4 regions of the Streptomyces sp. NPDC039736 genome follow, and region 4 is predicted to be linked to each of the others. Evidence: riboswitches for the same ligand, from Rfam matches in the RefSeq annotation. Region 4 holds a riboswitch; each other region holds the start of a gene.
What was found. Region 4 has a riboswitch for cobalamin ahead of ACZ56L_RS21715 (ribonucleoside-diphosphate reductase subunit alpha). Riboswitches for the same ligand answer to the same signal wherever they lie in the genome.
Positions count from the first base shown of each region.

Region 1: another riboswitch for cobalamin. It lies ahead of cobN (cobaltochelatase subunit CobN); the one in region 4 lies ahead of ACZ56L_RS21715 (ribonucleoside-diphosphate reductase subunit alpha).
Region 2: another riboswitch for cobalamin. It lies ahead of ACZ56L_RS16995 (cobalamin biosynthesis protein); the one in region 4 lies ahead of ACZ56L_RS21715 (ribonucleoside-diphosphate reductase subunit alpha).
Region 3: another riboswitch for cobalamin. It lies ahead of metE (5-methyltetrahydropteroyltriglutamate--homocysteine S-methyltransferase); the one in region 4 lies ahead of ACZ56L_RS21715 (ribonucleoside-diphosphate reductase subunit alpha).

Region 1 is NZ_JBVIUQ010000009.1:224,740-231,978, reverse strand. Features, by position in the region: gene ACZ56L_RS27210 (precorrin-2 C(20)-methyltransferase) at 1-782, opposite strand, end outside; gene ACZ56L_RS27205 (precorrin-8X methylmutase) at 779-1,405, opposite strand; gene cobG (precorrin-3B synthase) at 1,475-2,806, opposite strand; cobalamin riboswitch at 2,907-3,032, shown strand; gene cobN (cobaltochelatase subunit CobN) at 3,099-6,698, shown strand.
Region 2 is NZ_JBVIUQ010000005.1:65,532-72,770, reverse strand. Features, by position in the region: gene ACZ56L_RS17005 (putative cobaltochelatase) at 1-677, opposite strand, end outside; gene ACZ56L_RS17000 (cobyric acid synthase) at 820-2,370, opposite strand; gene ACZ56L_RS16995 (cobalamin biosynthesis protein) at 2,367-3,350, opposite strand; cobalamin riboswitch at 3,387-3,534, opposite strand; gene ACZ56L_RS16990 (hypothetical protein) at 3,675-3,896, opposite strand; gene ACZ56L_RS16985 (inorganic phosphate transporter) at 3,910-5,193, opposite strand; gene ACZ56L_RS16980 (class II aldolase/adducin family protein) at 5,515-6,186, shown strand; gene ACZ56L_RS16975 (alpha/beta hydrolase) at 6,292-7,239, shown strand, end outside.
Region 3 is NZ_JBVIUQ010000003.1:131,723-138,961, reverse strand. Features, by position in the region: gene ACZ56L_RS10040 (LysR family transcriptional regulator) at 1-682, opposite strand, end outside; gene ACZ56L_RS10035 (DUF6817 domain-containing protein) at 948-1,532, shown strand; gene metE (5-methyltetrahydropteroyltriglutamate--homocysteine S-methyltransferase) at 1,563-3,875, opposite strand; cobalamin riboswitch at 4,043-4,264, opposite strand; gene ACZ56L_RS10025 (glycoside hydrolase family 18 protein) at 4,484-5,845, opposite strand; gene ACZ56L_RS10020 (GntR family transcriptional regulator) at 6,074-6,727, shown strand; gene ACZ56L_RS10015 (NCS1 family nucleobase:cation symporter-1) at 7,012-7,239, shown strand, end outside.
Region 4 is NZ_JBVIUQ010000006.1:496,337-503,575, reverse strand. Features, by position in the region: gene ACZ56L_RS21730 (carbon starvation CstA family protein) at 1-1,965, shown strand, start outside; gene ACZ56L_RS21725 (YbdD/YjiX family protein) at 1,962-2,180, shown strand; gene ACZ56L_RS21720 (GNAT family N-acetyltransferase) at 2,270-2,803, shown strand; cobalamin riboswitch at 2,893-3,016, shown strand; gene ACZ56L_RS21715 (ribonucleoside-diphosphate reductase subunit alpha) at 3,163-5,547, shown strand; gene ACZ56L_RS21710 (ribonucleotide-diphosphate reductase subunit beta) at 5,547-6,563, shown strand; gene ACZ56L_RS21705 (sensor histidine kinase) at 6,725-7,239, opposite strand, start outside.

The sequences.
Region 1 (7,239 bases), on a different contig from region 4:
TCGCCGTCACCCGCGCTGGGTTCCACCGGCTGCGCGGTGTGCGCCGAACCGATCCGGCTCGGCAGCACGGCGACCGCGAAGTAGGGCACCGAGCCGGCGTCCACGTCCGCCAGGTCGCCGGTGCGCTCGCCGTCCATGGTCGCGCGCTCGACGTAGCGGGCCTCGGCCAGCCGCCCCGACGCCTCGAACGCGCCGCGCACGGCCGGGAACGTGCGCCCCAGCTTCATCACCACCGCCGTGTCCGTGGCGGCGAGCCGTGCCGTCAGCTCCTCCTCGGGCAGCGTGCCTGGCAGGATCGTCAGCACCTCCTCGCCCTCCACGAGCGGGGTGCCCAGCCGGGCGGCGGCGGCGCTCACCGACGTGACCCCGGGGATCACCTCGGTGGGGAAGCGGTCCGCGAGCCGCTTGTGCATGTGCATGTACGAGCCGTAGAAGAGCGGGTCGCCCTCCGCGAGCACCGCGACGGTGCGCCCGGCCTCCAGGTGCGTGGCCAGCCGGGCCGCGGCCTGTTCGTAGAACTCCTCCATGGCCGCCCGGTAGCCGCCCGGGTGGTCGGTGGTCTCCGTGGTGACGGGGTAGACCAGCGGTTCCTCGATGTGGTCCGCGCGCAGGTGCTTCGCCGCGATGGACCGGGCGATCGACCGCCCGTGCCGGGCGCTGTGGTACGCCACCACGTCGGCTCCGGCGATGACCTCGACGGCGCGCACCGTCATCAGGGACGGATCGCCCGGGCCCAGCCCGACGCCGTACAGCCGTCCCGTGCTCTGCTCGCTCACGCTCACTCTTCCTCGCTGGCGATCGCGTTGAGGGCGGCGGCGGCGATCGCGCTGCCGCCGCGCCGGCCGCGCACGACCAGGTGCTCAAGACCGGAGGCGTGCGCCGCCAGGGCGTCCTTCGACTCGGCGGCGCCCACGAACCCGACCGGCACGCCGATGACGGCCGCCGGACGCGGCGCACCCGCCTCGATCATCTCCAGCAGCCGGAACAGCGAGGTCGGCGCGTTGCCGACGGCGACGACGGAGCCCTCCAGACGGTCCCGCCACAGCTCCATGGCGGCGGCACTGCGCGTCGTCCCCAGCTCCTTCGCCAGGTCCGGCACCGAGGGGTCCGACAGGGTGCACACCACGTCGTTGCCGGCGGGCAGCCGCTTGCGGGTGACCCCGCTGGCGACCATCTGCACGTCGCACAGGATCGGCGCACCGGCGCGCAGCGCGGCCCGGGCGTCGGCCACCACGTTCGGGCTGAAGCCGATGTCGCGCACGAGGTCGACCATGCCGCAGGCGTGGATCATGCGGACCGCGACCTGGCTGACGTCGGCGGGCAGGCCCGCCAGATCCGCCTCGGCGCGGATCGTGGCGAAGGACTGGCGGTAGATCGCCGGTCCGTCCTTCTCGTACTGGTGCACTGTGCTGTCGCTCTCTTCTGCGGACGGTCTGCGGACGGGCATGGGGAAAAGACGGAGTACCGGGGTGGATCAGCCGCGGGCGGCGGCCACGGCGGCGGGCAGCGACCGGTCCGTGACCACGACGGGGGCGGTGCGGGACGCACCGCGCACGACGGACACCTCGTGCCCCTCGGCGGTGGCCACGACGTCGACCCGGTCGCCGTGCGGGTGCCCGCACCGGCGCGCGCAGCCCGACCAGTAGACAGGAAGCGTTCCCACGGGGCCCACGGCGGCCCCCGCCAGGGCCCGCACGTCGGACAGCGACTTCGCGCAGCCGGGCCGTCCGATGCACGCCCCGACGCCGCTCCAGGGCGAGCCGGGGCCGGTGACCAGCCCGGCGCGGCCCAGGGCGTCGAGCAGCGCGGCGGCCCGCCCGGGGGCGACCCCCGGCACGACGACCCCGCGCCACGGCGTCAGGCGCAGCGTGCCGTCTCCCTGGCTGCGCGCGGTGTCGGCCAGCAGCCGCCACTGTGCGGCGGCGACACGTCCCAGGGGCACCCCCACCGACAGTGCCGCCGCACCGGGCGCACCCCCGGTGACGACGCCGAACCCGGGCGCGGCGGCCTCGCGCGGCCGTGCCGGTGCCGGGGTGCGGGCCGCACCCGCCAGGACCGCGCCCGGTGTCCGCGCAGGGGCGGCAGCCAGCTTCCGCGCCACCTGTGCCAGCAGGACGTCCGGGCCCGCCGGCAGCTCGGCGACCCGCCAGGTGCCCGCGTCCGGCGCACTGTCCAGAAAGGTTTCGGCAGCCACCAGGGCCGCACGGGCCGCCCACGCGCCCGGGACGCGCACCGCGTCGGCGGCAGCGCCGACACGCAGCAGCGCGTCACCGTCACCCTGCGCGAGCAGCGTCACGTCCGCCCCGAGCGCGTCCACGTCACCACGCCCGTCGTCCAGCGCGAACAGGAACCGGCCGGACAGGGCGACGGCCCGCCCGCTCGCGCACAGGAGCGCGTCCAACTCCGCCAGCCACGGCCCCACATCGGCGTTCCCCCGGCCGTCCAGGCCCGACAGCGGCGACGCCACCAGGTTGCGCACCCGCTCGTGCCGCGCGGACGGCAGCAGCCCCGACTCGCCGAGCCGCCGCGCGAGTTCACCGCCGCAGTCGGCGGGCAGCGCACGCAGTTGCGCGTTGCCCCGGGAAGTGAGGTGAATGTCACCCTCGCCGAGCTCCCCGGCCAACTTCCCGAGCACGTCGGCCTGCTCCGCGGTCAGGACGCCGCCGGGCAGCCGCACCCGCGCCAGCGCTCCGTCGTCCGCGCGGTGCAGCCGCAGGGACCCGGGGCACGCGTCACCACGGGTGCGCGCGGAGTTCGCACCGGAGGCCGACGGCGAAGAGGGGGACGGGGGCATGGCGGCGAGCATACCGACCCGAGGCCGACTCCTGTTCGACCGCCGGGTGCCGGGGCCTTGACCGGTACGCCTAATATGCCTGGTGGCGGACCCTGCGGTCCGTCGCCGTCGCCCGCCAGGGCGGCAGTCGCCACCGAAAGGCGACAGGGGAGGAAGCCCGGTGCGATTCCGGCGCGGTCCCGCCACTGTGAGCCCGGCCCCAGGCCGGGCGAGTCAGGAACTCCCTTCCGTAGCTTCTCGACCTGGTTCGAGCAGTCCGAACACCGCCCGGGGCGTGGACACCCCGAGGAAGGCCCGACGCCGCATGATCCTGCTCCTGTCGACGTCCGACACCGACCTGCTCAGCGCCCGTTCCTCGGACGGACCGGTCAGCTACCGCTACGCCAACCCCTCCCGCCTCGACCTGGCGGACCTGCCCGCCCTCCTGGAGGGCACCGACCTCGTCGTGGTGCGCCTCCTCGGCGGCGTCCGCGCCTGGCAGGAGGGTCTCGACCAGGTCCTCGCCACCGGCCGCCCCGTCGTCGTCCTCACCGGCGAACAGGCCCCCGACGCCCAGCTCATGGCCGCCTCCACCGTCCCCGTCGGCATCGCCGCCGAGGCGCACGCCTACCTGGCGCACGGCGGCCCCGCCAACCTGGAGCAGCTCGCCCGGTTCCTCTCCGACACCGTGCTGCTCACCGGCCACGGCTTCGAGTCGCCCGCGCCGGCGCCCTCCTGGGGCCCCCTGGAGCGCACCGCCCGCGAGGACGTCGAGGGCCCGACCGTCGCGGTGCTCTACTACCGCGCCCACCACATGAGCGGCAACACCGCCTTCATCGACGCCCTGTGCGGCGAGATCGAGGCGGCCGGGGCCCGCCCGCTGCCGCTGTACGTCGCGTCCCTGCGCACCCCGGAGCCGGAGCTCATCGAGGAGCTGCGCGCCGCCGACGCCATCGTCACCACCGTGCTCGCGGCCGGCGGCACCCGCCCCGCCGAGGCCTCCGCGGGCGGCGACGACGAGTCCTGGGACGCGGGCGCCCTCACCGGCCTCGACGTCCCGATCCTCCAGGCGCTGTGCCTCACCAGCCCGCGCGCCGCCTGGGAGGAGAACGACGAGGGCGTCTCCCCGCTGGACGCCGCCACCCAGATCGCCGTCCCCGAGTTCGACGGCCGCCTGATCACCGTCCCGTTCTCCTTCAAGGAGATCGACGAGGACGGCCTGCCGTCGTACGTCGCCGACCCCGAGCGCGCCGCCCGCGTCGCCGGGATCGCCGTGCGCCACGCCCGGCTGCGGCACATCCCCAACGCCGAGAAGAAGCTCGCGCTGGTCCTGTCCGCGTACCCGACCAAGCACTCCCGGATCGGCAACGCGGTCGGCCTCGACACCCCCGCCAGCGCGGTCGCCCTGCTGCGCCGCCTGCAGGAGGAGGGGTACGACTTCGGCACGCAGGAGATCCCCGGCCTGGTGTCCGGCGACGGCGACGAGCTGATCTACGCCCTCATCGAGGCCGGCGGCCACGACCAGGAGTGGCTCACCGAGGAGCAGCTCGCCCGCAACCCCGTGCGCATCCCGGCCGCCGACTACCGGCGCTGGTTCGCCACCCTGCCCGCCGAGCTGCGCGAGTCCGTGGAGCGGCACTGGGGCCCCGCCCCGGGCGAGATGTTCGTGGACCGGTCCGCCAACCCGGAGGGCGACATCGTGCTCGCCGCCCTGCGGTTCGGGAACCTCCTCGTCCTCATCCAGCCGCCGCGCGGCTTCGGCGAGAACCCGATCGCGATCTACCACGACCCGGACCTGCCGCCCTCGCACCACTACCTGGCCGCCTACCGCTGGATCGCCGCGTCCGCCGCCGACAACGGCTTCGGCGCCGACGCGATGGTCCACCTCGGCAAGCACGGCAACCTGGAGTGGCTGCCCGGCAAGAACGCGGGCCTGTCCGCCGCCTGCGGCCCCGACGCCGCCCTCGGCGACCTCCCCCTGATCTACCCGTTCCTGGTCAACGACCCGGGCGAGGGCACCCAGGCCAAGCGCCGGGTGCACGCCACCCTGATCGACCACCTGGTGCCGCCGATGGCCCGCGCCGACAGCTACGGCGACATCGCCCGCCTGGAACAACTCCTCGACGAGCACGCCCAGATCGCGGCCATGGACCCGGCGAAGCTGCCCGCGATCCGCGCCCAGATCTGGACGCTCATCCAGGCCGCGAAGCTCGACCACGACCTCGGCATCGAGAACCGGCCCGAGGACGAGGGCTTCGACGACTTCATCATGCATCTCGACGGCTGGCTCTGCGAGATCAAGGACGTCCAGATCCGCGACGGCCTGCACGTCCTCGGCGGCGCCCCCGCCGGGGAGGCCCGCGTCAACCTGGTCCTGGCGATCCTGCGCGCCCGCCAGATCTGGGGCGGCACGGCGTCGCTGCCCGGCCTGCGCGAGGCCCTCGGCCTGGACGAGTCGGCGGCGAAGCGCACCGACGCGGACACGGTCGAGGAGCAGGCCCGCGGCCTGGTCCAGGCCATGGAGGACGCGGACTGGGCCCCGGAGGCCGTGGCGGGCGTCGCCGAAGGACACCCGGCCGCCGTCGCCGACATCCTCGACTTCGCCGCCCGCGAGGTCGTGCCGCGCCTGGCCGCCACCACCGACGAACTCACCCACGCCGTCCACGGACTGAACGGCGGCTTCGTCCCGGCGGGCCCCTCCGGCTCCCCGCTGCGCGGCCTGGTCAACGTCCTGCCGACCGGCCGCAACTTCTACTCCGTCGACCCCAAGGCCGTGCCCTCCAAGCTGGCCTGGGAGACCGGCCAGGCCCTCGCGGACTCCCTCCTCCAGCGCTACCGGGCCGACAACGGCGAATGGCCGACCTCCGTGGGCCTGTCCCTCTGGGGCACCAGCGCCATGCGCACCGCCGGCGACGACATCGCCGAAGCCTTCGCGCTGCTGGGCATACGCCCCGTCTGGGACGACGCCTCGCGCCGCGTCACCGGCCTGGAGGCCATCCCCGCCGAGGAGCTGGGCCGTCCCCGCGTCGACGTCACCCTGCGCATCTCGGGCTTCTTCCGCGACGCGTTCCCGCACACCATCGGCCTGCTGGACGACGCGGTGCGCCTCGCCGCCTCGCTGGACGAGCCGGCCGAGGTCAACTACGTACGGGCGCACACCCAGGCCGACCTCGCCGAGCACGGTGACGAACGCCGCGCCACCACCCGCATCTTCGGCTCCCGCCCGGGAACGTACGGCGCGGGCCTGCTCCAGCTCATCGACTCCCGCGACTGGCGCACCGACGCCGACCTCGCCGAGGTCTACACGGTCTGGGGCGGCTACGCCTACGGCCGCGAGCTCGACGGGCGTCCGGCGCGCGAGGAGATGGAGACGGCGTACAAGCGCATCGAGGTCGCGGCGAAGAACACCGACACCCGCGAGCACGACATCGCCGACTCGGACGACTACTTCCAGTACCACGGCGGCATGGTCGCCACCGTGCGCGCCCTCAAGGGCAAGGCCCCCGAGGCGTACATCGGCGACTCCACCCGCCCGGAGACGGTCCGCACCCGCACCCTGGTCGAGGAGACCTCGCGGGTCTTCCGCGCCCGCGTCGTCAACCCCAAGTGGATCGAGGCGATGCGCCGCCACGGCTACAAGGGCGCCTTCGAGCTCGCCGCCACCGTCGACTACCTCTTCGGGTACGACGCGACGACCGGCGTGGTCGCCGACTGGATGTACGACAAGCTCACCGAGACGTACGTCCTGGACCCGACCAACCGCGAGTTCCTGAAGCAGGCCAACCCGTGGGCGCTGCACGGCATCGCGGAGCGGCTTCTGGAGGCCGAGTCGCGGGGCATGTGGGCCAAGCCGGACCCGGCGGTTCTGGACGCGCTCCGGCAGGCGTACCTGGAGACCGAGGGCGACCTGGAGGACAAGGACTAGTCCTCGCTCCTCCTTTCTCCCCACCCGACGGGGGCGACCGCATCCCCGGCCCTCCCCGCCCGACGGGGGCGACCGCATCTCCGGTCGCCCCCTCTCAAACACCGGCCTCCACCACCGCCCCGCAGGCGTCACAGCCCCCGTCGCCCCCGTCCCCTTGCGCGTCGCAGCCCCCGCTCCGCCCCCGCCCCCTTGGGCGACGGGGCCGCCCCTCGCGTGAGCGCCTGCGCCGGGCGCGCGTCCCCGCCCAGGTCGAGAGCTCAGCCCCGGCACCGGGCCAGGCAGCCCCGCCCGGCTCGGGCAGGAGAGGCCCCGGACCCGCCCCTCCACCTAAAGCGCTCGCCGCGCGGCCAGTGCACGGTTCACTGCAGATGCGTCGTGGCTGGGCGCGCAGTTCCCCGCGCCCCTGAAGGGGCGCCACTCGTGGCGGGAGCCGGGCGGGCAGGTCACCGTGCCCCGGCAGGCCCCTTCCCACTCACCGGGAAGGAGCTGGTGCGCCCCGCCCGCCCCGATGGAAGGCTCCCGTCCGTGCCGGGCCGCACCC
Region 2 (7,239 bases), on a different contig from region 4:
GCCGCCGGGTCGTCGTCGTACGCGAGCCTGCGCCGCACGACCTCCACCCGCTGGTCGGTGTCGCGGGACGCGGCGACCTCGACGGTCAGCCCGAACCGGTCCAGCAACTGCGGCCGCAGCTCGCCCTCTTCGGGGTTCATGGTCCCCACCAGCAGGAACCGCGCGGCGTGCCGCACGGAGACGCCTTCGCGCTCGACGTACGAGGCGCCCATGGCGGCGGCGTCGAGCAGGAGGTCGACCAGGTGGTCGTGGAGGAGGTTGACCTCGTCGACGTAGAGGATGCCGCGATGCGCGTCCGCCAGCAGGCCCGGCTCGAACGCCTTCACGCCCTCGCTGAGCGCCCGCTCGATGTCGAGGGCCCCGACGAGCCGGTCCTCGGAGGCCCCGACGGGCAGCTCGACCGTGCGGGCGGCGCGCGACACGCCGTCCCCGGCCTCGTGGGGACCGTCGGGACACGCCGGGTCGGGGGCGGCCGGGTCGCACGAGAACCGGCACCCCTCCACCACGTGCACCCGCGGCATCAGCGCGGCCAGCGCGCGGACGGCGGTCGACTTCGCGGTGCCCTTCTCGCCGCGTACGAGGACGCCGCCGACGGCGGGCGACACGGCGTTGAGCAGCAGCCCGAGCCGCAGGTCGTCCTGCCCGACGATCGCGGTAAAGGGGTACGGGGTACTCATACGGTCTCCATCGTCGGTCGGTCGGCTTCCCGCGGGCGGCGGGCGGCCTCGGTCATGTACGGGTGCGTCCCGGCTGGTCGCGCGGTTCTCCGCGCCCCTGACGGCATGTCATGCGGGCAGCCGTCCCCCGCCCGGGCGCGGCTCACCCCCGTACCCCCGGCGGCACGAACGGCAGTCCCGCCGGCGCGCCGGACTCGATCAGCCGCCACAGCCCCTCCGTGTCCGCGTGCTCCTCGATCAGATCCCCCAGCCGGTCCAACTGCTCCTCGCGCAACCCCGCGAAGCTCGTGTCGGCGGCCGGCACGAACCGCCGTCCCGCCGCCGCCGCGACCTCCCGCAGGAAGGCCCGCCGGAAGGCGTCGCTCTCCAGCGACCCGTGCCAGTGGGTGCCCCACACGGCCCCCACCCGGCAGCCGTCCAGGAAGGCCTCCCCGCCCAGCACTTCGGCCACCCCGTGGTGGATCTCGTACCCCTCCACGGCCTCGCCCAGCGCCGAGCCCACCGGCCGCGCCAGGGTCTTCTCCCGCGCGAACCGCACCCGTACCGGCAGCAGCCCCAGCCCCTCGACCACCCCGGCCTTCGACTCGACCTCGTCCTCGATCAGCTCGCCCAGCGCCTGGAACCCGCCGCAGATCCCCAGTACGGGCAGCCCCGCCGCGGCCCGCCGCGCCAGCGCGTCGGCGAGCCCGCGTTCCCGCAGCCACTCCAGCGCGCGAACCGTCCCGCGCGTCCCCGGCACGACCACCAGGTCCGCGTCCGCCAGCTCCTCCGCCCGGTCCACGAAGCGCACCACCACGCCCGGCTCCGCGGCGAGCGCGTCCACGTCCGTGAAGTTCGACATCAGCGGCACCGCGCACACCGCGACCCGCAGCACGTCCTCGCCGACCGGCGGCGCGACCACGGACTCCCGGACCGCGCCCCGCAGGGACACCCGCAGCCCGTCCTCCTCGTCGATGCCGAGCCCGTGCGCGAAGGGCAGCACGCCGTACGTCCTGCGCCCCGTCAGGTCCTCCAGCATGTCGAGCCCGGGCTCCAGCAGGGACACGTCACCCCGGAACTTGTTCACCAAGTACCCCGCGACCAGCCGCTGGTCCTCCTTCGCCAGCAGCGCCGTCGTGCCGAAGAACGACGCGAAGACCCCGCCCCGGTCGATGTCCCCGACCACCACCACCGGGAAGTCCGCGGCCCGCGCGATCCCCATGTTGACGATGTCCGTCCGCCGCAGATTGATCTCCGCCGGGCTGCCCGCCCCCTCGCAGATCACCGCGTCGTACTGACCGCGCAGCTCCGCCAGGCACTCCGTGACCGTGCCGAGCAGCGCCTCCCGGTGCCCGCCCTGCACGCCCTTGCCGTACGTCGTGCCGCCCGCCGTGCCGAAGAAGCCGCGCGCGCTCATCTCGCCCACCGGCCTGCCGAGCAGCACCACCTGACTGGACCTGTCGCTCCCCGGCTTCAGCAGCACCGGATTCATCAGCGCCGTCGGCTCGACGCGCGCCGCCTGCGCCTGCATCGCCTGGGCGCGCCCGATCTCCGCGCCCTCCCGCGTCACGAACGAGTTCAGCGACATGTTCTGCGCCTTGAACGGGGCCACCTTCACCCCCCGGCGCACCAGCCACCGGCAGATGCCCGCGGTGACGACGCTCTTGCCCGCGTCCGACGTGGTCCCCGCGACCAGCAGTCCGCCGCCACTCATGCGTTCCGTCCCTTCGCGTACGAGAACGCCAGCCGCCCCGCCGCACACGCGGCCAGCGCCAGCACGCCCACCCGGCGCGACAGCCGCACCGCACGTTCGATGTCGGGCACGTCCACCGGACGCCCGCGCTCCCCGTTCAGCACCGCCCGGTGCTCCACCCGCCCCGCGTACGACAGCGTTCCGCCGAGCCGCACGCCCAGCGCGCCCGCGAAGGACGCCTCGACGGGGCCCGCGTTGGGGCTGGGGTGCGCGGCGGCGTCGGCGCGCCAGGCCCTGACCGCGCCCCGGGCGTCGTCCCCGGCGAGCACCGCGAGCGCCGCCGTCAGGCGCGCGCCGGGCCAGCCGGCCACGTCGTCGAGCCGGGCCGAGGCCCACCCGTACCTGCGGTGGCGGGCCGACTTGTGCCCGACCATCGCGTCCAGCGTGTTCACCGCCCGGAACGCGACAAGCCCGGGCACACCGCCGACCGCACCCCACACCAGCGCGCCCACCACCGCGTCCGAGGTGTTCTCGGCGACGGACTCCACGACCGCCCGGGCGAGCTGCTGCCCGTCCAGGGCCTGCGGGTCGCGCCCGCACAGGTGCGGCAGCCGCTCCCGGGCCAGTTCCAGGTCCCCGGCGGCCAGCGCCCCGCCGATCGCCCTGGCCTCGCGCCCCAGCGACGTGCCCCCGACGACGGCCCAGGTGGCGGCGGCGGTCAGCGCGACGGACGCGGCGGGGCGGCGGCGTACGAGACGGGAGGCCACGGCGGCGACTGCGGCCGCTCCGCCCACGCAGACCAGGGTGTGCGCCGCGCCCCGCGCCCGGTCGTCCCGCCACAGCACCCGTTCGACGGCGGCCGCGGCACGTCCGAAGAGGGCGACCGGATGTCCCCGGCGCGGGTCGCCGAACACGGCGTCGCAGGCCATCCCGAGGGCCGCGCCGAGCGCGAACGCGTACGGGGGCACGGCGACGCAACCGCGGGTACCGCAGCCGGGCATGGCGACGAGTCCTTAACTCAGGGTCCGCGCCCTGGTTGGAGGTGACGAGCGGCTGGGAGTTCCTGGCTTCGGCACGACCCTCGTCGGGTCGGCCGTGACAGTGGCGGGACCGCGCCGGATTCGCACCGGCTTCCTCTCCATGCCGCCGTAATGGCTCCGGCAGTCCACCACGCCCCACGAACAGCCGTCAACCTAGGGTTGACCTGCGGGAGGCGGGGGGCGGGCACCGATCCGGAACGGCCGACAGCCGGCGGGGCCGGAAGACCGGCGGCCCCGCCGGCTGCTCCGGCGTCGGGGGGCGGGGCGGACGGGCCCCGCGGGTTGTCAGGAGACGATCAGGAAGATGCCGTACGCGACGGCCGCGCCGCACAGCGCGAAGCAGGCGTACGCGCCCGTGCGGGCGACCGGGGCGGAGCCGCCCGTGGCGGCGGCCGCGGTCTGCTTGGAGAGGCCCACGATGCCGAGGGTGAACAGGCCCACCAGGGAGACGGTGGCCACGAGGCTGACACCGAACACGGTGCCGAGAGCTGCCCAGTCGATGTTCATGTCGCGTGTGTCCTTAGACCGATGCGGCCGGGCGGGCCGGGTCGGCGGTGGGGGAGTGGAGGGTTGCCTTCAGGTCGCCGGTGACCGTGTGGGTGGTCCCGGCCGGGAGGAGGCCGGCGGGCGGCGGGGTGACCGCGGCCATCGCGGTGGTGACGACACCCGCGGGCTCGGCGGCCGGGGCGGCCGCGCCGCCGAGGTCGTCGGCCGTGACGTTGGTGTGGTCGACCGGCTTGCGGCGCGACAGCATCCAGATCGCACCGGAGCCCGCGACCAGCAGGATCGCGACGGCGGTGACGCCCCACGTGCCCTGACCGGTGAGGAACTCGGCGGCCGCGGCGACCGCGCCGGCGGCCGGCAGGGTCAGGCCCCAGGCGACGAACATCCGGGTCGCGGTCGACCAGCGGACCACCCCGCCCTTGGGCGCGAGACCCGAGCCCATCACGGCGCCGGAGCAGACCTGGGTGGTGGAGAGGGAGAAGCCGAGGTGCGAGGAGGCCAGGATGACCGTCGCGGCGCCGGTCTGGGCGGCGAAGCCCTGCGGCGGCCGGAGGTCGGTGAGGCCCTTGCCCATGGTGCGGATGATGCGCCAGCCGCCGAGGTAGGTGCCGAGCGCGATGGCGACGCCGGCCGAGACGATGACCCACATCGGCGGGTTCGAGCCGGGGGCCAGCACGTTGCCGGTGACCAGGGCCAGGGTGATGACACCCATGGTCTTCTGCGCGTCGTTGGTGCCGTGCGCGAGGGAGACGAGGCCGGCGGAGGCGATCTGGCCCGCCCGGTAGCCCTTGGCGGTGGCCTTCTCGTCGGTCCTGGACGCCAGCTTGAAGGTGAGCTTCGTGGCGAGGTAGGCGGCGAGACCGGCGACGATCGGCGCGGCGACCGCGGGCAGCAGCACCTTGGTGATGACGACGCTGCCGTTGACGCCGGAGGCGCCCACCGACATCAGGGTGGCGCCGATGAGGCCGCCGAAGAGTGCGTGGGAGGAACTGGACGGCAGGCCGATCAGCCAGGTCAACAGGTTCCAGAGGATCGCGCCGACCAGGGCCGCGAAGATCACTTCGGTGGTGATGCCGCTCTCGTTGATGAGCCCGCCGGAGATCGTCTTGGCGACCTCCACGGAGAGGAAGGCACCGACGAGGTTGAGCACGGCGGACATGGCCACCGCCGTCTTGGGCTTGAGAGCGCCGGTCGAGATGGTGGTCGCCATCGCGTTGGCAGTGTCGTGGAAACCGTTCGTGAAGTCGAACACGAGAGCGGTCACGATCACGATTCCGAGAAGGAGCGTGATGTGTTCCATTTACCCAGGCAATCGTTTGAGGTCAGTGGCTGTTGGACCGTAAGCAACCTGAGTGAACGGAAGATGAACTGGGCGGGGCGGCACGGTGACTCGAAACGCCGTGCCGCCGTTCCGCTTTTCACCCCGACGGCGGTGCGGCCCTAGGGGCGACCGGACCCGGCCGGGGCGTCAACCGCGCGGCAGGGCCCTCGGCCCGCCGCGCGACCCCTCGAAGAGATCCTGGTCACCCGACGGGCGGACCGCGCACCGCGCCCGTCGCCGGACGGGACGGGCCCGCGGAGTCCGGGCCGCCCGGCCGCGGCGCGCCGCCCGGCTGGCAGGATGCCCGCCATGACGACACGGGTGACGGACGCGGTGGCGGCGGCATGGCGGGACCTGGTGGACACGGCCCGCCGGTCGGTGACCGACGGGCTGGTCGTGGGGACCTCGGGGAACGTCTCGGTGCGGGCCGGCGAGGACCTGATCCTGGTCACCCCGAGCGGCGTGCCCTACGAACGGCTCGCCCCCGACGACGTGACCGGCGTCGACCGTACGGGCCGCCAGGTGCTCGGGCACCTCGTCCCCACCAGCGAGCTGCCCATGCACCTCGCGGTGTACGAGGACACCGACGCCCGGGCCGTCGTGCACACCCACGCGGTGCACGCCACCGCGGTCTCGACGCTCGTGGACCGGCTGCCCCTGGTGCACTACATGGCGGCGGCCCTGGGCGGCCAGGTCCGCACGGCGGCCTACGCGACGTACGGGACGAGGGAGCTGGCCGACAACGTCCGCCGCGCCCTGCGCGACCGCACGGGGTGCCTGCTCCAGAACCACGGGACCCTCACGTACGGAGCCACGCTCGCCCAGGCCTACGACCGCACGGCCCAACTGGAGTGGATGTGCCAGGTCTGGCTCGCCGCCTCCGGAGTCCCGGGCCTGACCCCCTCTCTGCTCACCGAGGCGCAGGTGGACACGGTCGCCGACCGGCTGCGGAACTACGGCCAACCGGGCTGACCCCCGCCCGCACCCGCGCGGCGCGACCGTCGGCGCGGGGCGGCCGGGCCACCCCGGGGGCCCCGCCCACTGGCCGTGGAAGCCGGGCGTACGGACACTGGGACCGTGCACCCGGCCAAAGCAACGGCAGCAGCCGTCACCACACTCATGGGCATCGGCGCGGCCACCGTCGCCGCCGCCCGGTACGCGGGCGACGCCGCGCTCAAGGCGACGCCCGGCCGCCCCCTGCCCGGCGACCCCCGCGTGACCGTGCACGCCACGGGCCCCGCGCAGATCACCCTGACCCGGGACCTCGCCACCCTCAGGCCGGGGGTGTTCGGCCTGGTGGGCGACGGCGTCCACGCGGTCGTCGGCCCCGTCCTGGAGGCCGCCCCGCACGCGCCCGACACCGTGGTGCGCCGCCTGGAGCGGGTCACCCGGGGCTTCCTGGAGCCCGGCGCCCGCCTCCACCTCACCCCGAACGTGCACAGCGGCGACCCCGGCACCGCCCTCGGCCTCGACTTCGCGCACGTCGACGTCATGGGCGAGCTCGGCTCCCTGCCCGCCTGGTTCGTCCCCGGCAACCGGTCGAGCACCTGGGTGATCGCCGTGCACGGCCTGGGCGCCACCCGCGAGCACCCGCTGAACGTCCTGGACCTCCTGCACCGCTTCCAGCTCCCGGTGCTCGACCTCGCCTACCGGGGCGACCCCGGCGCGCCCCGCTCCCCGGACGGCCTCGGGCACCTCGGCGACTCCGAGTGGCGCGACCTGGACGCCGCGATCCGGCACGCCGTCCGCGAGGGCGCGGAGCGGATCATCCTGTACGGCTGGTCCACCGGCGGCGCCATGGCCCTGCACGCCGCCACCTCCTCCGCCCTGCGCCACCACGTCGCCGGTCTGGTCCTGGACTCCCCGGTGCTGGACTGGGAGGCGACCGTGCGCGCCCTGGCCGCCGCCCGCGGCATCCCGGCCGCCCTCCTTCCGCTTGCCGTCCGCGCCGCCCAGGGCAGCACGGGACCGCACGGCGACCGGCTCCGTGCGGCCGCCGCCCCGGACGGCCTGCGCGTCCCGGCG
Region 3 (7,239 bases), on a different contig from region 4:
CCGTGTCCCAGTCGGCGACACTGGTGTCCGAGGTCGGCTCGATGCCGGACGCCGCGAACCAGGAGTCCAGCCGGGAGCGCGAGGTCGCGTTCTCGGGGAGCGCGATCAGTCGTACGTCCGCCCATTCCGCCGGCCCGATGCGGGACGTGGCGGCCAGGGGGTCGTCGGCGGCGACGGCCAGTACCCAGGGGAGTTCGACGACCGGGCGCTGCTCGATGCCCCGGACGGGGTCGCCCAGGGTGATCCAGGCCAGGTCCAGGCCACCCGCCAGGAGCGCGTCGAAGCAGGCGCGGCTGGACGTCGCCGTCCTGAACTCCAGCCTCACCTGCGGGAATTGACGGCGGAAGCCGACCACCGCCTCCGACATGAAGTGCCGGACCGTCGTCGCGCCCGTGGTGATCCGTATCGAACCGCCCTCGCCCTGGGCCAGCTCGCGCAGTCGGCGGAGGGCGAGGTCGATGTCGCCCAGCCCCCCTGCCGCCGCCCCGCTGAGGAGCTGCCCGGCGGGGGTGGGCACCACGCCGCGCGGCAGACGTTCGAGGAGGGCGAGGCCCGTCTCCCGTTCCAGGCGCTTGACGTGCTGGCTCACCGCGGACTGCGTGCAGGACAGTTCGCGGGCGACGGCGCTGAGGCTGCCGCTGCGGCACACGGCGACGAAGACGCGGAGGTCGTCGAGGGTCATGGGAACCCAAGCTAGCGCTTGGGAACGGGCAAGAAAACCCTAGGATTGACTGGGCGTTGGGGGCGCGGGACGATCCTTCTCAGGGCCCGAGGCGGCAACCCGGCCAGGCTCCGCGCGCTGTTCCAGACGGTGGGCGGGGCCAGCCGGGTGCCGACCGCCCGCCGCGCCCGCGGACGTGCGCCGTTGTACGGAGAGGGGCTTGCCCGTGGAACCGACGACCCCCGTGGAGCCCGTCGCCCCGGTGCACCCCGGCACCCGCGTGGACCTGGCCACCCGCCTCCTCCGCGACCTCGGCGCCGACGCCCTCGCGCACCCCGGCGGCACCCTCCTCGCCCACCTCGACCGGGTGCGCCGGCGACTCGCCGACTGGGGTGCCCGGCCCGCTCTCCAGCTCGCCGGCCTCTGTCACGCCTCCTACGGCACCGACGGCTTCGCCCCGGCCCTTCTCCCGCTCGGCGAACGCGACCGCCTGCGGGCCGCGATCGGCCCCGAGGCCGAAGCCCTCGTCCACTTCTACGCGAGCTGCGACCGCCGGGCCGTGTACCCCGTGCTGGCCCTCCCCGACTCGCCCTTCACGGACCGCTTCACCGGCCTCTCCCGGCTCCCCGCGCTCCAGGAGAAGCGGGACTTTGCCGAGCTCACCGCCGCCAACGAACTCGACATCATCTGCGTCGACGCCGCCTTCCGTGCCCGTCACGGGGCCCAACTCCGCTCTCTATTCACCCGGTTCGCGCCTCTGCTGAGTCCCGCCGCCCGGGCGGACTGCGCGACCCTGCCGGCCGCGGACGTGCGCCCGCACCCGCCGGGCGGCGCCACCGGCCTCCCGGCCCACGGGGGAGAGGCGGAGTGACCCCGCCCCTCCCCCCAACTGCATGAACTGCTAACGCAGTTCGTCGCGCACGGTCCTGGCCGCCGCCACCAGGTTCTCCAGGGAAGCGCGCGTCTCCGGCCAGCCGCGGGTCTTCAGGCCGCAGTCCGGGTTGACCCACAGCCGCTGCGGCGGGATCGCCTCAAGTCCCTTGCGCAGCAGGGCCGCCGCCTCCTCGGCGGAGGGAATGCGCGGGGAGTGGATGTCGTAGACGCCGGGACCGGCCTCGCGCGGATAGCCGTGCGCGGCCAGCTCGCGCGCCACCTGCATGTGCGAGCGGGCCGCCTCCAGGCTGATGACGTCCGCGTCCAGGTCGTCGATGGCCTGCACGATGTCACCGAACTCGGCGTAGCACATGTGCGTGTGGATCTGGGTCTCCGGGCGCACCCCGCCGGTGGTGAGCCGGAAGGACTCCGTCGCCCAGGCCAGGTACCCGGCGCGGTCGGCGGCGCGCAGCGGCAGCGTCTCGCGCAGGGCGGGCTCGTCGACCTGGATGACCGAAGTGCCGGCCGCCTCCAGGTCGTCGACCTCGTCGCGCAGGGCGAGAGCGACCTGCCGGGCCGTGTCGCCGAGCGGCTGGTCGTCCCGTACGAACGACCAGGCGAGCATCGTCACCGGGCCGGTCAGCATGCCCTTCACCGGGCGGTCGGTGAGGGAGTTCGCGTACGAGGTCCAGCGCACCGTCATCGGCTCGGGGCGCGAGATGTCACCGGCCAGGACCGGCGGGCGGACGTAGCGGGTGCCGTAGGACTGGACCCAGCCGTGCTGGGTGGCCAGGTACCCCGTCAGCCGTTCGGCGAAGTACTGGACCATGTCGTTGCGTTCGGGCTCGCCGTGCACCAGGACGTCGAGGCCCGCCTTCTCCTGGAAGGCCAGGACGTCGCGGATCTCGGCCTTGATCCGCTCCTCGTAGGCCGCCGCGTCGATGCGGCCGGCCCGCAGGTCGGCCCGTGCGGTGCGCAGTTCGGCGGTCTGCGGGAAGGAGCCGATCGTGGTGGTGGGGAGGAGGGGGAGGCCGAGTGCGGCGCGCTGGGCGGAGGACCGCTGCTCGTACGGTGCCGAGCGGCGGCCGTCCGCGTCCGTCACGGCGGCGACCCGGGCCCGTACGGCCGGGTCGCGGGTGATGGGGGAGTTGGCCCGGGAGGCCAAGTCGGCCCGGTTGCGGGCGAGTTCGGCGGTGATGCTGCCGGTGCCCCGGGCGAGGCCCTTCGCCAGGGTGACGACCTCCGCCGTCTTCTGCCGTGCGAAGGCGAGCCAGCGCAGCACCTGCGGGTCGACGTCCCGCTCGGCCGCCGCGTCGACGGGGACGTGCAGCAGCGAGCAGGAGGCGGCCACGTCGACGCACTCGGCCAGGCCGAGGAGCGTGCCGAGGGTGGCGAGGGACTTCTCGTAGTCGTTGATCCAGATGTTGCGGCCGTCGACGACGCCCGCGACCAGCCGCTTGCCCGGCAGCCCGCCCACGGCGGCGAGCGCCTCCAGGTTGGCGGCGGCGGGACCGGTGAAGTCCAGCGCCAGGCCCTCGACCGGGGCCTTGGCGAGCACCGGCAGGGCGTCGCCGAGCCGGTCGAAGTAGGAGGCGACGAGGAGTTGCGGGCGGTCGGTGAGCGTGCCCAGGTCGCGGTAGGCGCGGGCGGCGGCGTTCAGTTCGGCCGGGGTGCGGTCCTGGACGAGGGCGGGTTCGTCGAGCTGCACCCAGGTGGCCCCGGCGGCCCGCAGGTCGGCCAGCACCTCGGCGTACACGGGCAGCAGCCGGTCCAGCAGGGTCAGCGGCTCGAAGCCGGCGGCGACGCCCGGGGCGGGCTTCGCCAGGAGGAGGTACGTCACCGGGCCGACCAGCACGGGCCGGGCGGTGTGGCCGAGCGCGAGGGCCTCCGTCAGCGCGCCGACCTGCTGGGACGAGTCGGCGGTGAAGACCGTGTCCGGGCCCAGCTCGGGCACCAGGTAGTGGTAGTTGGTGTCGAACCACTTGGTCATTTCCAGGGGGGCCACGTCCTGGTTCCCGCGCGCCATCGCGAAGTACCCGTCGAGGGGGTCGGCGTCGACGGCCGCGCGGTGGCGTGCCGGGACGGCGCCGACCATGACGCTGGTGTCCAGGACGTGGTCGTAGTACGAGAAGTCGCCGGTCGGCACCTCGTGGAGGCCGGCCCCGGCCAACTGCTCCCATGTCGTACGGCGCAGGTCGGCCGCGGTCGCCCGGAGGGCGTCGGCGGTGACCCGGCCCTTCCAGTACCCCTCGACGGCCCTCTTGAGCTCACGGTTCCCGCCCTGGCGGGGGTAGCCGTACACGGTGGCGCGTGCTGCCGCGGCTGCGGACTTCGGTGTCACGGAAATCTCCTTCGCGAGATGACTCCTGAGCACCCCGGCGACGGGACGCGGACGCGAAGGGACGACGAACCGGGCGGGCCGCCGACTCCCTTGCGGGGAGCGGCCGTTCCGCCTGATCTGTACGCCGACCCGCCCACGAGGTCACCGGGATGTCCGCACGCGAGCGGGTCGCGTGCGGGCAACGGGCAGGTCTTCGGACTCGCGGGCACACCCACCGGAACTCCGGCGGATTCCTACTGGCCGTCGCTTCCCAGGTCCGTGCGGACCCAGTGCGTATGACGGCGTTCGTTCCCACTCACCGCTGCGGGGCAGTCCCGGATTCCCACCGGGTTCCCTCTTGCGACGCCGCTGCCTGGCGGGCAGGGCGAACCAGTTGCACGGGCCACGATAGGGGGCGGGAGGGGTGCGCCGGGACCCGGAGTCCGCCTTCCGGACCGTGACGTGGGACACGGGGGCACGCCCCCTCGGTCAGGAGACCTCCCGGGCCGGGGGTGCGCTCGGGCCGGGGAGCACACCGCCGGGGCCGGGGCGTGTCCCCGGTCGGGAGCACACCGCCGGGGCCGGGAGCGCGTCCCCGGTCGGGAGCGCACCCCCGGCCCCGCGTACGGTCAGCGCCGGCCGAGGCCCCGGTCCAGCGCCCGGTAGAGCTCGCCGTCCGCGGTGTCCGCGTCCAGCGACCAGGCCATCACGCCGCCCAGGCCCCGGGCCCGTACGTACGCGCCCTTGGCGGCGAGGACCAGCGGGTCGTCGTACGTCCACAGGGTGGTGCCGTCGAAGAGCCAGGCGTGACCGCCGAGCAGATCGCGGTGGACCTTGAACTTCCCGGCCTGCACGAGGGGCTTCAGCTCCTTGTAGTCCGCGTAGCCCGCTGCCCACGTGGCGGGGGCGGGGCCGGCGGCGGGCTGGCCGAGGCCGTCGCCGCCGCCGGTGACGCCGGTCCAGCCCTGCCCGTAGAACGGCATGCCGACGACCAGCTTGCGGGCCGGTGCGCCGCGCTTCAGCCAGGACTGGACCGTGCCGTGCACGCTGAAGTCGTTCCGGGCGAAGAGGGCCGACTGCTGGGCGGTCTTCTTCTCGCCGCTGACGTGGAAGTCGTAACCCTGGAGGTTGACGAAGTCGAAGTCCTTCATGATCTTGCGGACCTCGAAACCGGCGTCGATCTTGGCGTCGGCGGTCGGCACGAAGGCGGAGAGTTCGTAGTGCGTGCGCCTCTGCTTGCCGAGCGCGTCGAGCTGGCTGCGGAACTCCCGTACCAGCGCGGTGAAGTTCTGCTTGTCCTCGGGGCGGTAGACCGTGTCGGCGTCGCCCTCGGAGCCCGGCCACTCCCAGTCGAGGTCGATGCCGTCGAAGACGCCCTCGGCCGCGCCGTCGCCGCCGCGCGCCCCGTCCTTGGGCAGGTTGCCCTTGATGTACAGGTCGATGCAGGAGGTGACGAGGGCCTTGCGGGAGGCGGGGGTGAGGGCGGCATCGGAGAAGTGGGTCGACCAGCTCCAACCACCCAGCGAGATCATCGCCTTCAGGCCCCGGTGCTTGGCCTTCAGCTCCTTGATCTGGTTGAAGTTCCCGGCGAGTGCCTGGGTGTCGGTGTCGGCTGTTCCGTCGACGGAGTTCGCGGCGTCCAGCGGGCGCTGGTAGTCGGCCCACGGATCGCTCTCACCGGGGACCGGCGTGAGGAAGCACTTGCCGCTCTTGTCGACGTTGCCGAAGGCGTAGTTGAGGTGGGTGAGGCGGGCGGCGGTGCCGCTGGTGTCCAGGTCCTGGACCTGGTAGTCGCGGCCGTAGACACCCCACTGGGTGAAGTAGCCGACCCGGCGGAGGGCGGGCCGGTCGCCGTGCCCGGCCTGCTGGGCGGCCGGTGGAGCGTCGGGAGCCGCTGGGGCGGCGGAGGCGGAGGGGGCCAGGGTGGCGAGGAGCGAAGTGACGCAGGCGGCGGCCACGAGGGCCGACCCTTTCAGGAGTCTTCGTCGCATGAGCGGACGCTATTGGTCTGGACCATGCAGGGTCAAGGGGTGGTCGGGAAGAGGTGGGGCCGTCCTGGTCCGGCACCGTGAACACGGAGGCCGGCCGTCGGCCTCCGTCGTGCTCGCGGTGGTCGTCGTGCGCCGCCGGGACGTGTGAGCGCGCTCGCGGAGGAGTGCGGGCGGGCCGGGGCGAGCGTTCGTACGAAGCGACAACCGCCTGATGAGAAGATGTGCCGCATGGCAGGTTCTGAAGGCTTCGAGCCCGAGTCGGATCGGGTCACCCGGCAACTGCGCGACGACATCCTCGACGGGGTGCGGCCGCCCGGCAGCAAGCTCGTCGAGCGTGAGCTCGCCGCCGAGCTCGGGGTGAGCCGGCTGCCGATCCGGGACGCGCTCAAGGCCCTGGTGAACGAGGGGCTCGTGACGCCCCGGCCGCGTACGTGGGCGGTGGTGCGGGAGTTCACCCCGACCGACATCGCCGACATCGACGAAGTGCGGTCCGCACTGGACACGTTGACCTTCCGGCTGGCCGCGCAGCGGCGCACCCGCGAGGGGCTGGCGAAGCTGCGGGCCGATCTGGACGCGGAGTTCGAGGCCGCGCGGCGCGGGGACGCGGTGACGGCCCGGCGGGCGGCCGCCGACTTCCACCAGACGGCCACCTCGCTGGCCGCGAACGACCTGCTCAGCGAGTTGGAGGCGACGCTGCGCAGCCGGTTGCGGTGGTTGCAGGTGCGGCACGACGACCTGCTCGACGTGGCGCGCGAGCACGAGGGGCTGTACGACGCGATCGCGGCCCGTGACGTACCCCGCGTCGAGGAACTCGTCGCCAAGCACCTGGAGTCGGGGCGGAACTCGGCGGCGGCGCACCTGAGCGGGGCGAAGGAGGAGTAGGGGGGGCGGGGGAGTTCCGGAGGGGGGCGGAGAGGGCAGTTCGGGGCGGGTCGCGCAGTGGCGGCTCGCCCCTTTTGTGTGCCCGGGCGGGCGACGGATTCTGTATTTGGTATCCCATTTTCTCGGGCAGATCTCTTGACTGTCCCAGGAAGGCGGCCGTAGCGTCCCCGTCACTTGCTTCGGTAGCACGGTTTCGTATACCGAAATCGCTGAGAAGGGTGGCTGGTGTGACCACAGCTCAGGACGCAGTGCGCGCAGACGGGGCACAGTCCGCCGTCGGCCCGGTGGCCGGTGACGGGCCCCCGGGCACCAGCCCCCGCCTCTACAGTCCCGACCTCGCCCCGACGAAGAGGGCCGGCCGCAGTTGGGGCGGCTACAACGTCTTCACGCTCTGGGCCAACGACGTGCACAGCCTCGGCAATTACGCCTTCGCGATCGGCCTGTTCGCCCTCGGGATGAGCGTGTGGGACATCCTGGTCGCGTTCGTCCTGGCCTCCGCCCTCCTCTTCGTC
Region 4 (7,239 bases):
CGCGCCACCCCGGCCGAACTCAACGACGACGGCGTGGACTTCCACCCCACCGACCGCCGGGTGCTCTTCGGCCACCACTTCGCGGCCATCGCGGGCGCGGGCCCGCTGGTCGGGCCGGTGCTGGCGGCCCAGATGGGGTACCTGCCGGGCACCATCTGGATCGTCGCGGGCGTGATCTTCGCGGGCGCGGTGCAGGACATGGTGACGCTGTTCTTCTCGACGCGTCGCAACGGCCGTTCGCTCGGCCAGATCGCCCGGGACGAGATCGGCCCGGTCGGCGGCGCGGCGGCGCTGATCGCCGTGTTCGCCATCATGATCATCCTGCTCGCGGTGCTCGCACTGATCATCGTGAACGCGCTGGCGGAGTCCCCCTGGGGCGTCTTCTCCATCGGCATGACCATCCCGATCGCCCTCTTCATGGGCGTCTACCTGCGCATCCTGCGGCCCGGCCGGGTCACCGAGGTGTCGTTGATCGGCGTCGCGCTGCTGCTGCTCGCGATCGTCGCGGGCGGCTGGGTCGCCGAGTCCTCCTGGGCGGAGACCTTCACGCTGGAGCCGGGCACGCTGGTCATCTGGATGGTGGTCTACGGGTTCCTCGCCTCGGTGCTCCCGGTGTGGCTGCTGCTCGCGCCGCGCGACTACCTGTCGACGTTCATGAAGGTCGGCACGATCGCGCTGCTCGCGGTGGGCGTGCTGATCGCGCTGCCGACGCTGAAGATGGACGGCATCACGCAGTTCGCGACCAGCGGGACCGGTCCGGTCTTCGCGGGCTCGCTCTTCCCCTTCGTGTTCATCACCATCGCGTGCGGCGCGCTCTCCGGGTTCCACTCCCTCATCTCCTCGGGCACCACCCCGAAGATGATCCAGAAGGAGACCCAGATCCGCACGATCGGCTACGGCTCCATGCTGATCGAGTCGTTCGTCGCGATCATGGCGCTGATCGCCGCCTGCATCATCGACCCGGGCCTCTACTTCGCCGTCAACGCGCCCGCGGGCGTGGTCGGCGACACCGTCCAGGCGGCCTCGCAGGCGGTCGGGAACCTCGGCTTCACCATCACCCCCGAGCAGTTGGCGCAGGCCGCCAAGGACGTCGAGGAGGCCAGCCTGCTGCACCGCACGGGCGGTGCGCCGACCTTCGCGCTGGGCCTGTCCGAGATCTTCTCGGCGGCCTTCGGCGGGGCCGCGATGAAGGCCTTCTGGTACCACTTCGCCATCATGTTCGAGGCGCTGTTCATCCTGACGACGCTGGACGCGGGCACCCGGGTCGGCCGCTTCATGCTCCAGGACATGCTGGGCAACGTCTACAAGCCGTTCAAGAACGTCAGCTGGAAGCCCGGCGTCTGGATCGCCAGCGCGATCGTCGTCCTGGCCTGGGGCTACTTCCTGTGGGTCGGCGTGCACGACCCGCTCGGCGGCATCAACCAGCTCTTCCCGCTGTTCGGCATCGCCAACCAGCTCCTGGCGGCCGTGGCGCTCGCCGTCTGCACCACCCTCCTCATCAAGTCCGGGCGTCTCAAGTACGCCTGGGTGACGGCCGCTCCGCTGCTGTGGGACGTCGCGGTCACGCTCACCGCGAGCTGGCAGAAGATCTTCTCCGCCGACCCCAAGGTGGGCTTCTTCGCCCAGCGCGACGTCTACCAGAGCGCCCTCGACAAGGGCCTCGACAAGGTCGGACTCGCCAAGAACCGCGAGCAGATGGAGACCATCGTCACCAACTCCACGGTCGACGGCGTCCTGTCCGTCCTGTTCGCGGTGCTGATCCTGGTCGTCCTCTTCGAGGCCTGCCGCGCCTGCCTGAAGGCGGTCCGCAACCCGGCCGGGGTCGAGCTCAGCGAGACCCCGTACGTCGAGTCGAAGCTCGTCGCCCCGGCCTCCCTGTTCGCCACCAAGGAGGAGAAGGCCGAGCTGGCCGCCGCGGGCCTGGGCCCGGACGGCCGCCCGCGCAAGGAGGAGAGCACGGTATGACCACGGGCGCGGTGCGCACGGCAGGGCTGCGGCACTGGCTGTCCCGGCTGCGCTGGTACGTCCGCGAGGTGACCGGCGAGGCGGCGTACGACCACTACGTCGCCCACGCCCGCGCGCACGACCCGGACGCCGCGGTCATGACCCGCCGCGCCTTCGAGCGCAGCCGCACCGACGCCCGCGAGGGCGACCCCCGCGACGGCTTCCGCTGCTGCTGAACCGGTCGGAGCGACCGCGGTACGGCCCGGTGTCCCGCCCCTCGACACGGGGTGGGACGCCGGGCCCCCGCCGTTGCACACTGCCCGGCATGGACATGCGCATCCGCATCGCGGAACCCCCCGAATACCCGGCCGTGGGCGAGATCACCGCCCGCGCCTACCTCGACGACGGCCTCCTCGACGGCGGCGAGGACAACACCTACGCGACCACCCTGCGCGACGCCGCCTCCCGCGCCGCGAAGGCCGACCTCCTGGTCGCCGTGGACGCCGACGACACCCTCCTGGGCACCGTCACCTATGCTCCCCAGGGCAGCCCGCTCCAGGACATCGGCGTCCCCGGCGAAGCCGAGTTCCGCATGCTCGCGGTCGCACGGGCGGCCCGGGGGCGCGGGGCGGGCGAGAGCCTCGTGCGGGCCTGTGTCGCCCGCGCACGGGCCGAGGAAGGGGTCGTCCGGCTGGTGATGTCGACCCAGCCGACGATGCTGGGGGCACACCGGATCTACGAGCGCCTCGGCTTCGTACGGACGCCCGAGCGGGACTGGCAACCGGTGCCCGGACTGGGCCTGCTGACGTACGCACTGGCGCTCCAGCCCGGTGCGCGCGGAGGCTCAGGACCCCGGTGAAATGGGGCCCGTACCCCCTTTAGCGGGGGAAGCGCAACGGCGCGCGACACAACATGTGGTGGGTTCCCCAACGGGGACCCACCACATGTATGCTCGTCCTCGCTGTCGCCGCAGGGGAATCCGGTGAGAATCCGGAACTGTCCCGCAACGGTGTGTCATGTACGCATTTGCGTACCGCCAAGTCCGAGGACCTGCCGACGGTGTGATCCGGCTCGACCGAACCGGATTCCGATACGTCCGGGCTTCGAGGATGAGCCGGTGGACGCCAGGCGACGTGCGCCCTTCTTCCGGGGCGGACGCCTGCTCGCGCGCCCCCGCTTTGCCCCGTGGCCCCGCGCCGAGCGAGGGAGAGCCCCCACGTGACCATCGCGCCAGTCGACCCGGCCACCGCCGAGCAGAGTCAGGACAGTCAGGACGCCCCCGGCACCGCGCTGCTGCGCACCCTGACCGACCTGACCGCCGACCTCACCGACACCGACCCCGGCCGGGTCGCCGCCGCCGCCCTGCGGGGGCGCAACGCGCGCTCGGACGCCGCCGAGCTCCGGGAGCTGGCCACCGAGGCCGCCGCAGGGCTCATCTCCGAGGACCCCGCCTACTCGCGCCTCGCCGCGCGCCTGCTCGCCCGTACGATCCGGGACGAGGCCGCCTCCCAGGGGGTGGGCTGCTTCTCCGGGTCCGTCGCCGTCGGCCACCGCGAAGGGCTCATCGCGGACCGCACGGCCGAGTTCGTCGCCAAGCACGCGGCGGCGCTGGACGAGCTGATCGACCTCGAGGGCGACGACCGCTTCGAGTACTTCGGCCTGCGCACGGTCTACAGCCGCTACCTGCTGCGCCACCCCATCACCCGTCAGGTGATCGAGACCCCGCAGCACTTCATGCTGCGCGTGGCCTCCGGCCTGGCGGCGGACGACAGCGAGCGGGCTCTCGCCGAGGTCGCCTCGCTGTACCGGCTGATGAGCCGCCTGGACTACCTGCCGTCCTCGCCGACGCTCTTCAACTCCGGCACCCGCCACCCGCAGATGTCGTCCTGCTACCTCCTCGACTCCCCGATGGACGAGCTGGACTCGATCTACGACCGCTACCACCAGGTCGCGCGCCTGTCCAAGCACGCCGGCGGCATCGGTCTGTCGTACTCGCGCATCCGCGCCCGCGGCTCCCTGATCCGCGGCACCAACGGCCACTCCAACGGCATCGTCCCGTTCCTGAAGACGCTCGACGCCTCCGTCGCGGCCGTCAACCAGGGCGGCCGCCGCAAGGGCGCGGCCGCCGTCTACCTGGAGACCTGGCACGCGGACATCGAGGAGTTCCTGGAGCTCCGCGACAACACCGGCGAGGACGCCCGCCGCACCCACAACCTCAACCTCGCCCACTGGATCCCGGACGAGTTCATGCGCCGCGTGGACCAGGACGGCCAGTGGTCGCTGTTCTCCCCCGCCGACGTCCCCGAGCTGGTGGACCTGTGGGGCGACGACTTCGACGCCGCCTACCGCAGGGCGGAGGCGCAGGGCCTGGCCAAGAAGTCCCTGCCGGCCCGCGAGCTGTACGGTCGCATGATGCGCACCCTCGCGCAGACCGGCAACGGCTGGATGACCTTCAAGGACGCCTCCAACCGCACCGCCAACCAGACGGCGGAGCCGGGCCACACGGTCCACTCCTCCAACCTGTGCACCGAGATCCTCGAAGTCACCGATGACGGCGAGACGGCCGTCTGCAACCTCGGCTCGGTCAACATGGGCGCCTTCGTCCTGGACAGCGGCGAGATCGACTGGGACCGCCTGGACCGGACGGTCCACACCGCCGTCACCTTCCTGGACCGCGTGGTGGACATCAACTTCTACCCGACCGAGCAGGCCGGCAACTCCAACTCCCGTTGGCGGCCGGTCGGCCTGGGCGCGATGGGCCTCCAGGACGTCTTCTTCAAGCTGAAGCTCCCCTTCGACTCCCCGGAGGCGGCGGCGCTCTCCACCCGCATCGCCGAGCGGATCATGCTCGCCGCGTACGAGGCGTCCTGCGACCTCGCCGAGCGCAGCGGACCCCTCCCCGCCTGGGAGAAGACCCGCACCGCGCGCGGCGTCCTGCACCCCGACCACTACGGCGTCGAGGTCACCTGGCCGGAGCGCTGGGAGGCGCTGCGCGCCCGCGTCGCGAAGACCGGCATGCGCAACTCGCTCCTGCTGGCCATCGCCCCGACGGCCACCATCGCCTCCATCGCGGGCGTCTACGAGTGCATCGAGCCGCAGGTCTCCAACCTCTTCAAGCGCGAGACCCTCTCCGGCGAGTTCCTCCAGGTCAACTCGTACCTGGTGCGCGACCTCAAGGAGCTCGGCGTCTGGGACGCCCAGACCCGTGAGGCGCTGCGCGACGCGTCGGGCTCGGTCCAGGGCTTCAACTGGATCCCCCAGGAGGTCCGCGACCTCTACCGCACCGCCTGGGAGATCCCGCAGCGCGGCCTGATCGACATGGCCGCCGCCCGCACCCCGTACCTCGACCAGTCCCAGTCGCTCAACCTCTTCCTGGAGACGCCCACCATCGGCAAGCTCAGCTCGATGTACGCGTACGCCTGGAAGAAGGGCCTGAAGACGACGTACTACCTGCGCTCGCGCCCCGCCACCCGGATCGCCCGCGCCGCCGGCTCGCAGACCGCTGCCGCCGCCCCCGTCCCCCTCCCCGTGCAGCAGACGACCGACGCCGAGGCGCTCGCCTGCTCCCTGGAAAACCCCGAGTCCTGCGAGGCCTGCCAGTAATGAGCACCAACAGCGAAAAGAACCTGCTCGACCCCGGCTTCGAGCTGACGCTGCGCCCGATGCGCTACCCGGACTTCTACGAGCGCTACCGGGACGCGATCAAGAACACCTGGACCGTCGAGGAGGTCGACCTCCACTCGGACGTCGCGGACCTCGCGAAGCTGACGCCGGGCGAGCAGCACATGATCGGCCGCCTGGTCGCGTTCTTCGCCACGGGCGACTCGATCGTCTCCAACAACCTCGTGCTGACCCTGTACAAGCACATCAACTCCCCCGAGGCGCGGCTGTACCTCTCCCGCCAGCTCTTCGAGGAGGCCGTGCACGTCCAGTTCTACTTGACGCTCCTGGACACCTACCTCCCCGACCCGGACGACCGCGCCGCGGCCTTCGACGCGGTCGAGGAGATCCCCTCCATCCGCGAGAAGGCGCAGTTCTGCTTCAAGTGGATGGACTCGGTCGAGAAGATCGACCGCCTGGAGACGAAGGCCGACCGCCGCCGCTTCCTGCTCAACCTGATCTGCTTCGCGGCGTGCATCGAGGGCCTGTTCTTCTATGGCGCCTTCGCGTACGTCTACTGGTTCCGCTCGCGGGGCCTGCTGCACGGCCTCGCGACCGGGACGAACTGGGTCTTCCGGGACGAGACCATGCACATGAACTTCGCGTTCGAGGTCGTGGACACCGTCCGCAAGGAGGAGCCGGACCTCTTCGACGACGAGCTGGAGCAGCAGGTCACCGACATGCTGAAGGAAGCGGTCGCCGCGGAGCTCCAGTTCGGCCGCGACCTGTGCGGCGAGGGACTGCCGGGCATGAACACGGAGTCCATGCGCGAGTACCTGGAGTGCGTCGCCGACCAGCGCCTGGAGCGCCTCGGCTTCCCGAAGGTGTACGGGTCGTCCAACCCGTTCTCCTTCATGGAGCTCCAGGGCGTCCAGGAGCTGACGAACTTCTTCGAGCGCCGGGTCTCCGCGTACCAGGTGGCCGTCGAGGGCACGGTCGGCTTCGACGACGACTTCTAGCCGAGGGCCGCACCCCGGGGCGGGGGGACGCGGGACCGCGCCGTGACGGCACAGGGCTGTCGCGTGTCCGCATCCCCCCTGCTCCGGGGCGTCCTCACCGTGCCGCTCCCCCACTGGCCGAGGTGAAGCCGTCAGAGGCGGAGCTGCCAGAGCTGAAGCCGTCAGAGGTGGAGCGGCATCTCCAGCACGACGGAGGTCGTGCCGGAGGCCGGGCTGTCGACGCCGAGCGTGCCGTCCACCGCCGCCAGCCGCTCCCGCAGCCCCGACAGCCCGCTGCCCCTGCCGAGCCCGGCGCCTCCGACGCCGTCGTCGTGGACGGTGATCCGCAGCTTCATCCCCTTGGGCTTCCTGATCCTGGGCTTCTTCCCCCAGGGCTTCTTCCCCCTGCGCTCCTCGCCCACGACGCGGACGTCCACCGACGCCCGGGTCGCTCCGCTGTGCTTGGCGACGTTGGTGAGCAGCTCCGCCACGCAGAAGTACGCGACGCGCTCGACGGCCGGGTCCGGCTGCTGCTCCACGTCCACCCGCAGGGACACCGGCACCCCGGCCCGGCCCGTCAACTGCGGCAGGGCGTCCAGCAGTCCGCGGTCGAGCGCGGCGGGACTGATCCCGTCGATGAGGCGGCGCAGTTCGGCGATCGCGTCGTCGGTCTGGGCGCGGGCCCGGGCGACGAGCG